Regions from separate parts of the Shewanella sp. SR43-4 genome, predicted to be linked through region 1. Evidence: predicted binding sites of a transcription regulator. Region 1 holds the regulator's gene; the other holds the start of a gene.
What was found. Region 1 encodes sigma-54, which starts transcription at its own class of promoters, with help from an activator protein. Its sites were predicted from a motif close to GTTGGCACGNNNNTNGNNT; they were not measured.
Positions count from the first base shown of each region.

Region 2: the regulator sigma-54 is predicted to act here: its motif matches at 2,009-2,027, upstream of glnA (glutamate--ammonia ligase).

Region 1 covers NZ_JACJEB010000001.1:207,168-211,409, reverse strand. The annotation lists gene ptsN (PTS IIA-like nitrogen regulatory protein PtsN) at 1-327, opposite strand, end outside; gene hpf (ribosome hibernation promoting factor) at 330-617, opposite strand; gene H5123_RS00990 (RNA polymerase factor sigma-54) at 642-2,126, opposite strand; gene lptB (LPS export ABC transporter ATP-binding protein) at 2,270-3,001, opposite strand; gene lptA (lipopolysaccharide transport periplasmic protein LptA) at 2,998-3,579, opposite strand; gene lptC (LPS export ABC transporter periplasmic protein LptC) at 3,566-4,126, opposite strand; gene kdsC (3-deoxy-manno-octulosonate-8-phosphatase KdsC) at 4,123-4,242, opposite strand, start outside.
Region 2 covers NZ_JACJEB010000006.1:163,847-168,088, forward strand. The annotation lists gene typA (translational GTPase TypA) at 1-1,648, opposite strand, end outside; gene glnA (glutamate--ammonia ligase) at 2,129-3,538, shown strand; gene H5123_RS08830 (Lrp/AsnC family transcriptional regulator) at 3,750-4,220, shown strand.

The sequences.
Region 1 (4,242 bases):
GCACTGATCTGCAGGTACTAACAAAGCAAATAAAATATCCACGGGCTGTTTATCGATTGCATCAAAGGCAATGGCTTCTTCACATTTAATAAATATTGCGATCGGATGTTCTATGGCCGTTAATCTACCATGAGGTATCGCAATGCCATTTCCTATACCTGTGCTACCCATTTTCTCTCTCGCTAATAGGCTTTCAAAAACCTCTTGCGAAGATAGGGGTGGGTACTGGGCAGCGACTAAATTGCTGATGAGTTCCAGTACTTTTTTCTTACTGCCCGGTGTGGCACAGGTAGTGCATTCCGGCTGCAGAATGGTACAAAGTTCCATCGTTAGTGTTTTGTATACTTCTCTTTGTGTTTAATTACCTGACGGTCGAGTTTATCGATCAGGGCGTCTATTGCAGCATACATATCAGTGCTTTCTGACATGGCAAAAATCTCTGCACCATTAAGGTTGATTTTAGCTTCTGCTTTTTGTTGTAATTTTTCTACATTGAGCACAACGTGTACATTATTGATCTGATCGAAGTGTCGTTCAAGCTTTGAAAATTTACCTTGAACGTATTCACGTAAAGATTCGGTAATGTCGATATTTCTACCTGTCATATTGATAAGCATAAAAATCCTCCGTTGCTTTGTAGGTTATAAACTCTTACGTTGGTTTGAGGGCGGAATGAGCATCGCTTCGCGATATTTTGCAATCGTACGACGCGCAACGTTGATCCCCTGATCTGCCAGCAGTTGGGCCATTTTGCTGTCACTTAATGGCTTTTGCTGGTTTTCTGCTGCAACCAGTTTTTTGATAAAAGCACGAATAGCGGTAGATGAGCATTCTCCGCCATCGTCGGTGCTGACATGGCTAGAGAAAAAGTACTTTAATTCAAATAGCCCACGTGGTGTGTGCATATATTTTTGAGTGGTAACCCGTGAAATAGTCGATTCATGCATTTCTACTGCTTCAGCAATATCATTGAGTACCATAGGTTTCATGGCTTCTTCACCATATTCAAAGAAACCTTGCTGAAATTGCACAATACAATTGGCGACTTTCAATAAGGTCTCATTGCGGCTTTCGATACTCTTGATGAACCATTTAGCTTCTTGTAAATGACCGCGAATAAATTGGCTATCGGCAGAGTTTTTACTGCTTCTAGCCATGGCTGCATATTGTTGATTAACGCCAATTTTAGGCATATTGTCTGGGTTTAACTCTACAACCCAACGGCCATTCTTCTTTAGTACGGTTACATCAGGAATAACATATTCGTCATCAATAGCGGTGACTAACAAGCCCGGGCGAGGGTTAAGTGACTGGATTAAGGTGATCGCGTCACGCAACTCGTTTTCTTTGAGCTTGGTTTTGCGCATCAATAATCTAAAATCGCGCCCAGCAATTAAATCTAAATAGTCTTTAATGAGCAGACGGGCATTGTCTATATGTGGGGTTGTGTCGGCATATTGGGCTAATTGAATGAATAAACATTCGCTTAAATCTCGTGCGGCAACACCAACGGGATCAAAGTGTTGAATACGTTTTAATACCGCTTCAACTTCATCTAGTTCGACACTTTCATCACCCATGGCTTCGAGAATATCTTCAGTGCTTTGGGTTAAGTAACCGCGTTCATCAATGGCATCAATGATCGCGGTAGCAATCGCTCGATCTGTGTCAGAAAATGGTGTGAGATTTTTTTGCCACTCTAAATGCTCATATAAGCCTTCAGTCGTTTCACCTTGGAATGGCATATCATCATCGCGCATGCTAGCGCTGCCTGAACCTGACATTGGTGAGGCGGTGTACACTTCATCCCATGTGGTATCCATAGCTAAATCGTCCATGGTTTCTTTGGTCATGGATTCTGCTGTGTCGACTGTTGAGGTGTCTTTTTCTATATTGACCACGCTGTTGTCACTAAAGTCGGTGTCCGATTGGTCGCGACTTTCTTTTACTGAGTCTTTTGCTTGAGAAAACTCATCTTCTATTTCAAGCAATGGGTTTGAGTCCAATGCTTGTTGGATTTCTTGCTGTAGCTCCAATGACGATAATTGCAGTAAGCGGATCGCTTGCTGCAATTGAGGGGTCATGGTTAAGTGTTGACCCATTTTGAGTTGGAGTGACGCTTTCATTTACCGCTTATCCCTAGATGATTTCCATAAAAATGACAATCTCGAAAACTGTAATCGATTGTCACATACATCAATGACATTTAACGCTATTTAGATATCGTTCAATGAAATGAGTTAGATAGACTAAAAGGCCAGTAAAGTAACTATAGCTTGAATTGTTCACCTAAGTACACAGCCCGAACTTGTTGATTACTCAATATCTCATCAGGTGTGCCTTCGGCAATTAAATTGCCCTGGCTGACAATATAAGCGCGCTCACAGACGTCTAAGGTTTCACGTACGTTATGATCGGTAATTAATACCCCTAAGCCGCGGTTTTTAAGCTGTTGAATGATTTTTTTTATGTCGATGACAGAAATAGGGTCAACCCCCGCAAAAGGCTCATCGAGCAAAATAAATTTAGGATTAGCGGCCAGCGCGCGCGCTATCTCTACTCGACGACGTTCCCCACCAGACAACGACATGCCTTGGCTGTCGCGAATATGAGTGATATGGAATTCTTCTAATAAATGCTCTACCTGCTCAATCCGTTGGTCGGTAGTGAGTTCTTTGCGAGTCTGCAATACGGCCATAATATTGTCGTATACGGTCAGTTTGCGAAAAATACTGGCTTCTTGCGGCAAGTAACCAATCCCTTTGCGAGCTCTAAGATGCATTGGGTCGGCGGTTAAGTCGTCATCATCAATTAAGATCCGACCTTTATCGCTTTGCACTAAGCCGACAACCATATAAAACGTGGTTGTTTTACCTGCACCATTGGGGCCTAAAAGACCAACAATTTGGCCTGTTTTAACGGTTAAACTCACATCTTTAACAACCTGACGAGTTTTATAGCTTTTAGCTAGATTTTCAGCCGTTAGGGTTATTTGGGTCATGGTTTGATCTGCTTTTTAACAGGAATTTCAGGGAGCTTTTGCTTTGGTGCAGTCTCGTCTTGGAAATTCTCAGGTTGAATAATAGTAATAACGCGATCTTTCCCTGTACCAGTACTTTCAGCAATCAGCTCTTGAGCGTTAATGTTGTACTTAATACGGTTACCGGTTACTTGGCTACCAGATTGATCCAGTTTGGCATTACCTGTCAATGTCAGTGTAGTGGTAGCAAGATCATAGCTTATTTCGTTGGCACTGGCGGTACCAATTTGACCGTCGTCTAACTCTTGTGAAAACGTTGCAGGGTTGCCTATAGCGATGAGTTTTTTACTGGTGCTGTTTTCGGGAGTAAACGCCCGTAACTCATCAGCATTAATGTTAATAGTGCCTTGAGTAACGGTAACAGGACCATTAAAAACAATTTGGTTATTTTTAATGTCAGCAGACTGGCTTACTGAGGCAATTTTCAACTCTTGTTGAAGATCACCTTGTTTCGCTATGGTAGGTAAACTCAGCAGGCAAAATATGCTGCCAAATAACATAACATTGGCGTGAGTGTTGAGGCGATTAATGTGGCTCATATGTTCCTTCTACCTGGCTGAGTAGCGATAATTTTTGCGAATTCAAGTCAGCATGTAGACCTAAACCTTGAATAATAAACCCTTTACCTTTGATGTACACCATCTCTTGTGAGGTGCCGATCATAGTGGTTAAATCCACCGAAACAGCTTGGGTACTGAGTGACTGCAGGGGTTCTTCTATATTAATGGCATCAATAATAACATTATTTTCTAATATGACTTGGCTGGTATTTTTATTCAATTGGCCTCTATCTGCGCTTAATTGCCATTGCGCTTGGCCGTTTTCAGGGTAAATGAGGTAAACAGGTTTAGTAAAGTGAGTAATGTCACTTGAGGCGTAATGCTCCATGTGTTCGGCACTGACTCGACTAGCAATTAAACCGAGTTTATTAAATTCTGTGGTGCGTAGGTTATCCGCTACAAAGTCTGGACGTTCAATACCACGAACTTTCACAGCATCCATTTCACTGCGTTTTATTTGCGCTTGCCAGTAGAGGAAAAAAGCAAGTCCAAAAAAAGCCACAATACCTAGAGTGATTCTATTCATATACTCATACCATGAGCACTGGCAAATTTATCTTGGCTTAAAAGCAGTAAATCAGTGAGTTCTCGTAACGCGCCATGGCCACCATTAAGAGAGGTGGTCATATGGCAATGTTGCTT
Region 2 (4,242 bases), on a different contig from region 1:
CTGATGCGCGCATGTTAGTTAGCTGCTTACCTTTCAAACAGTTTACTGTCAAATCGTTAGAGCGAGCATGAATACCCACTACTTGACCTTCATACACTTCAGCAGCGTGACCAATAAACATACGACCACGGTCTTGTAATGCGAATAACGCGAATGTTAGTGCCTTACCTGTTGCGTTTGAAATCAATACGCCGTTAGCGCGTTGACCAATATCGCCACCTTTGTGTGGACCGTAATGATCAAATGAATGATAAATTAGACCAGTACCAGATGTTGCAGTTAAGAATTCGGTTTGGAAACCAATTAAGCCACGGCTTGGGATAACGAAGTCGATACGTACACGACCTTTACCATCAAGCTGCATGTCTTTCATTTCGCCTTTACGAACACCTAATTTTTCAATTACGGTACCTTGATGATCTTCTTCAACATCAACAGTAACTGTTTCGTATGGTTCACATAACTCACCATCGATTGTTTTTAGAATAACTTCTGGACGCGATACAGCTAATTCATAACCTTCACGACGCATGTTTTCAATTAGAATCGATAAGTGTAATTCACCACGACCTGAAACGCGGAAACGGTCTGGACTTTCTGTTTCTTCAACGCGTAGTGCTACGTTGTGAACCAATTCAGTCTGTAAACGTTCAAGAATGTTACGTGAAGTAACGTACTTACCTTCTTTACCCGCGAACGGAGAAGTGTTTACTTGGAATGTCATCGTTAGTGTTGGTTCATCAACAGTTAACGGTGGCATTGCTTCTACTGCATTCACAGCACAGATAGTGTCAGAGATTTTAAGCTCGCCTAAACCTGTGATGGCAACGATGTCACCAGCATTTGCAATTGGTACTTCAGTACGATCAAGACCCATGTAACCTAATACTTGGCCCATTTTACCGTTACGTGTCTTACCGTCAGCGCCAATAATGGTCACTTGTTGGTTAGTCTTAACGCTACCACGGGTAATACGCCCAATACCGATAACACCCACGTATGAGTTATAATCGATTTGAGAAATTTGCATTTGGAATGGCGCTTCTGCATCAGCATCTGGGAAAGACACTTTCTCAACGATAGTTTGGAATAGCGGCGTCATATCATCGCTCGCTACATCTGGATCTAAGGTTGCAAAACCATTTAATGCCGAAGCATAAACGATTGGGAAATCGAGTTGTTCGTCAGTGGCACCTAAGTTAACGAATAAATCGAATACTTGGTCAATAACCCAATCTGGACGAGCACTTGGACGGTCAATTTTGTTGATAACAACAATTGGCTTAAGGCCTTGAGCGAATGCTTTCTTGGTTACAAAGCGAGTTTGTGGCATAGGACCATCAACTGCATCAACCAAAAGTAATACTGAGTCAACCATAGATAGAACACGTTCAACTTCACCACCGAAATCGGCGTGACCAGGAGTATCTACGATATTAATACGGTAGTCGTTCCACTGGATGGCTGTGTTCTTTGCCAGAATGGTGATCCCACGTTCTTTTTCAAGATCGTTAGAATCCATAACCCGCTCAGTAGCTTCTCCACGAGATGCAAGGGTTCCTGACTGCGCCAACATTTTGTCAACCAGGGTTGTTTTGCCATGGTCAACGTGGGCAATAATGGCGATGTTACGTAAATTCTCTAGCACGGATAAACCTCTAAACCAGCAAATAAAAAAAAAGGATCTAACAGTAGTTATAGGTTATAGCTACTGTAAAAAAGCGTGCCATTCTACTTCACAGCAGCTTTTGTAGATAGGATTATTTTTGAACACTTGTAAATCTATCGCTTGCTATGGATTAAAAAACAGCATAAAACGTTTATATATTAAGCATAACCATACTGTAATACAAAAATGTGACATTGTTTAAAATAGCCATATTTACAGGGTGCACTATTATGGACTTTTGCACCATGATGAAACATAGTGGTGCTCGAAGATGGTGCAGATTTATTTTTTTGAAGATTTGATAGAAGTCTCATATTAATAAAATCAATTAGTTAGCGAAGTGGCATGAATATCGCTTATTACAGACCATTATGCACAGATTCGTTTTCCAGATGCACCATCTGGCGAATACCAAGATTATATTAAGGGACAACCCTTTACCCTACCGGAGGCTTGAGAATGTCAGTTGAATCAGTTTTAAAACAACTTGTAGAGTTAGAAGTTAAGTTTGTAGACTTACGCTTTACCGACACTAAAGGTAAAGAGCAGCACGTTTCTATTCCTTCTCATCAAGTAAATGAAGAATTTTTTGAAGACGGTAAAATGTTTGATGGCTCTTCAATCGCAGGCTGGAAAGGCATTAATGAATCTGACATGGTACTCATGCCTGATCCTACAACGTTTGTACTTGATCCTTTTACTGAAGAAACAACCGCACTTATTCGTTGTGATATTTTAGAGCCTGGTACTATGACAGGTTATGATCGCGACCCACGTTCAATTGCAAAAAAAGCTGAGCAGTATCTAATTTCTACTGGTATCGCAGATACAGTATTGATTGGTCCAGAGCCTGAATTCTTCCTATTTGACGATGTCCGTTTTGGTACTGACATGTCAGGTTGTTTTGTTAAAATTGATGCTAAAGAAGCTTCATGGAACTCAGCTAAAAGCTATGAAGAAGGTAACACTGGTCACCGTCCAATGGTGAAAGGTGGTTACTTCCCAGTTGCGCCAGTTGACTCTTCACAAGACTTACGTTCAGCAATGTGTTTAGTGCTGGAAGAAATGGGTCAAGTGGTTGAAGCGCATCACCATGAAGTGGCAACAGCCGGTCAAAACGAAATCGCTACGCGTTTTAACACATTGACTAAAAAAGCGGACGAAATTCAAATTCTTAAGTATGTCGTTCATAACATGGCTCATGCTTATGGCAAGACGGCGACATTTATGCCAAAACCAATCGTTGGCGACAACGGTAGTGGTATGCACGTGCATCAATCTTTGTCTAAAGATGGCGTAAACTTATTTGCTGGTGATAAGTATGCTGGTTTGAGTGACCTTGCTCTTTATTACATTGGCGGCATCATTAAGCATGCTCGTGCATTGAATGCATTCACTAACCCAAGCACTAACTCTTACAAGCGTTTAGTGCCACATTTTGAAGCGCCAGTTATGCTTGCGTATTCTGCTCGTAACCGCAGTGCTTCAATTCGTATTCCAGTGGTACCAAGCCCTAAAGGTCGTCGTATCGAAGCGCGCTTCCCTGATCCACATGCAAACCCATATTTAGGTTTTGCAGCATTGCTAATGGCTGGTCTTGACGGTATTCAAAACAAGATCCACCCAGGTGAAGCAATGGATAAAGATCTATATGACTTACCTGCTGAAGAAGCGGCTGAAATTCCACAGGTTGCGACTTCATTAGAAAACGCACTAGAAAATTTACAAGCGGATCATGAGTTCTTAACTAAAGGCGGCGTGTTCAGCGAAGACTTTATTCAGTCTTATATTCAGCTTAAAACAGCAGAATCTGAGCGTGTAGCACGTACTACTCATCCACTTGAGTTTGAAATGTACTACAGCTTGTAACGACTCAATTGCTTCGGCAATAAATCAGTCAACAAAACCCGATAATCACTTATCGGGTTTTTTTATGTTAAAAAATAACAATATTGTCAGGCTTATTTTTTGTAGTGCGCAATTGTTTGATATTTTTGTGAATAACGTAAGTTTTTAGAGGATTTCACTCAAGAGTGTGATATTTATACCGTTAATCACTCACTCAAAAACGATGTGTTCAATGGATAAGAAAGACCTCAAGCTATTAGAAATACTGCAACGTCAGGGCCGAATGGCTGTTTCTGAATTAGCCGATAAGGTTAATATGTCAGATACTCCTTGTTTGCGACGAGTCAAAAAACTTGAACAAGATAAGGTTATTTTAGGTTATGGTGCGCAAGTTGATCCGCTAAAGGTAGGCTTGAATGTGGTGGTTTATACATCGGTTCGTTTAACTGAGCATACTGATCAATCAACCGCATTATTTGAATCTACTATGGCGCAACTCCCACAAGTGATGGAGTGTGCAGTAGTGACTGGGGCGTATGATTATGTGCTCAAAATAGTTGCTAAAGACTTAGTTTCCTATGAGCACTTTATCAAGAAATCTCTTGGTAACCTCAAGTTTGTCGCGAGTATTGAAACCACTGTGGTACTAAAGCAAATTTTTAGCCGCACTGCGTTACCGGTAGATGAATCGCCGATCGATTGATCTACCCTTGAATATCAATCAG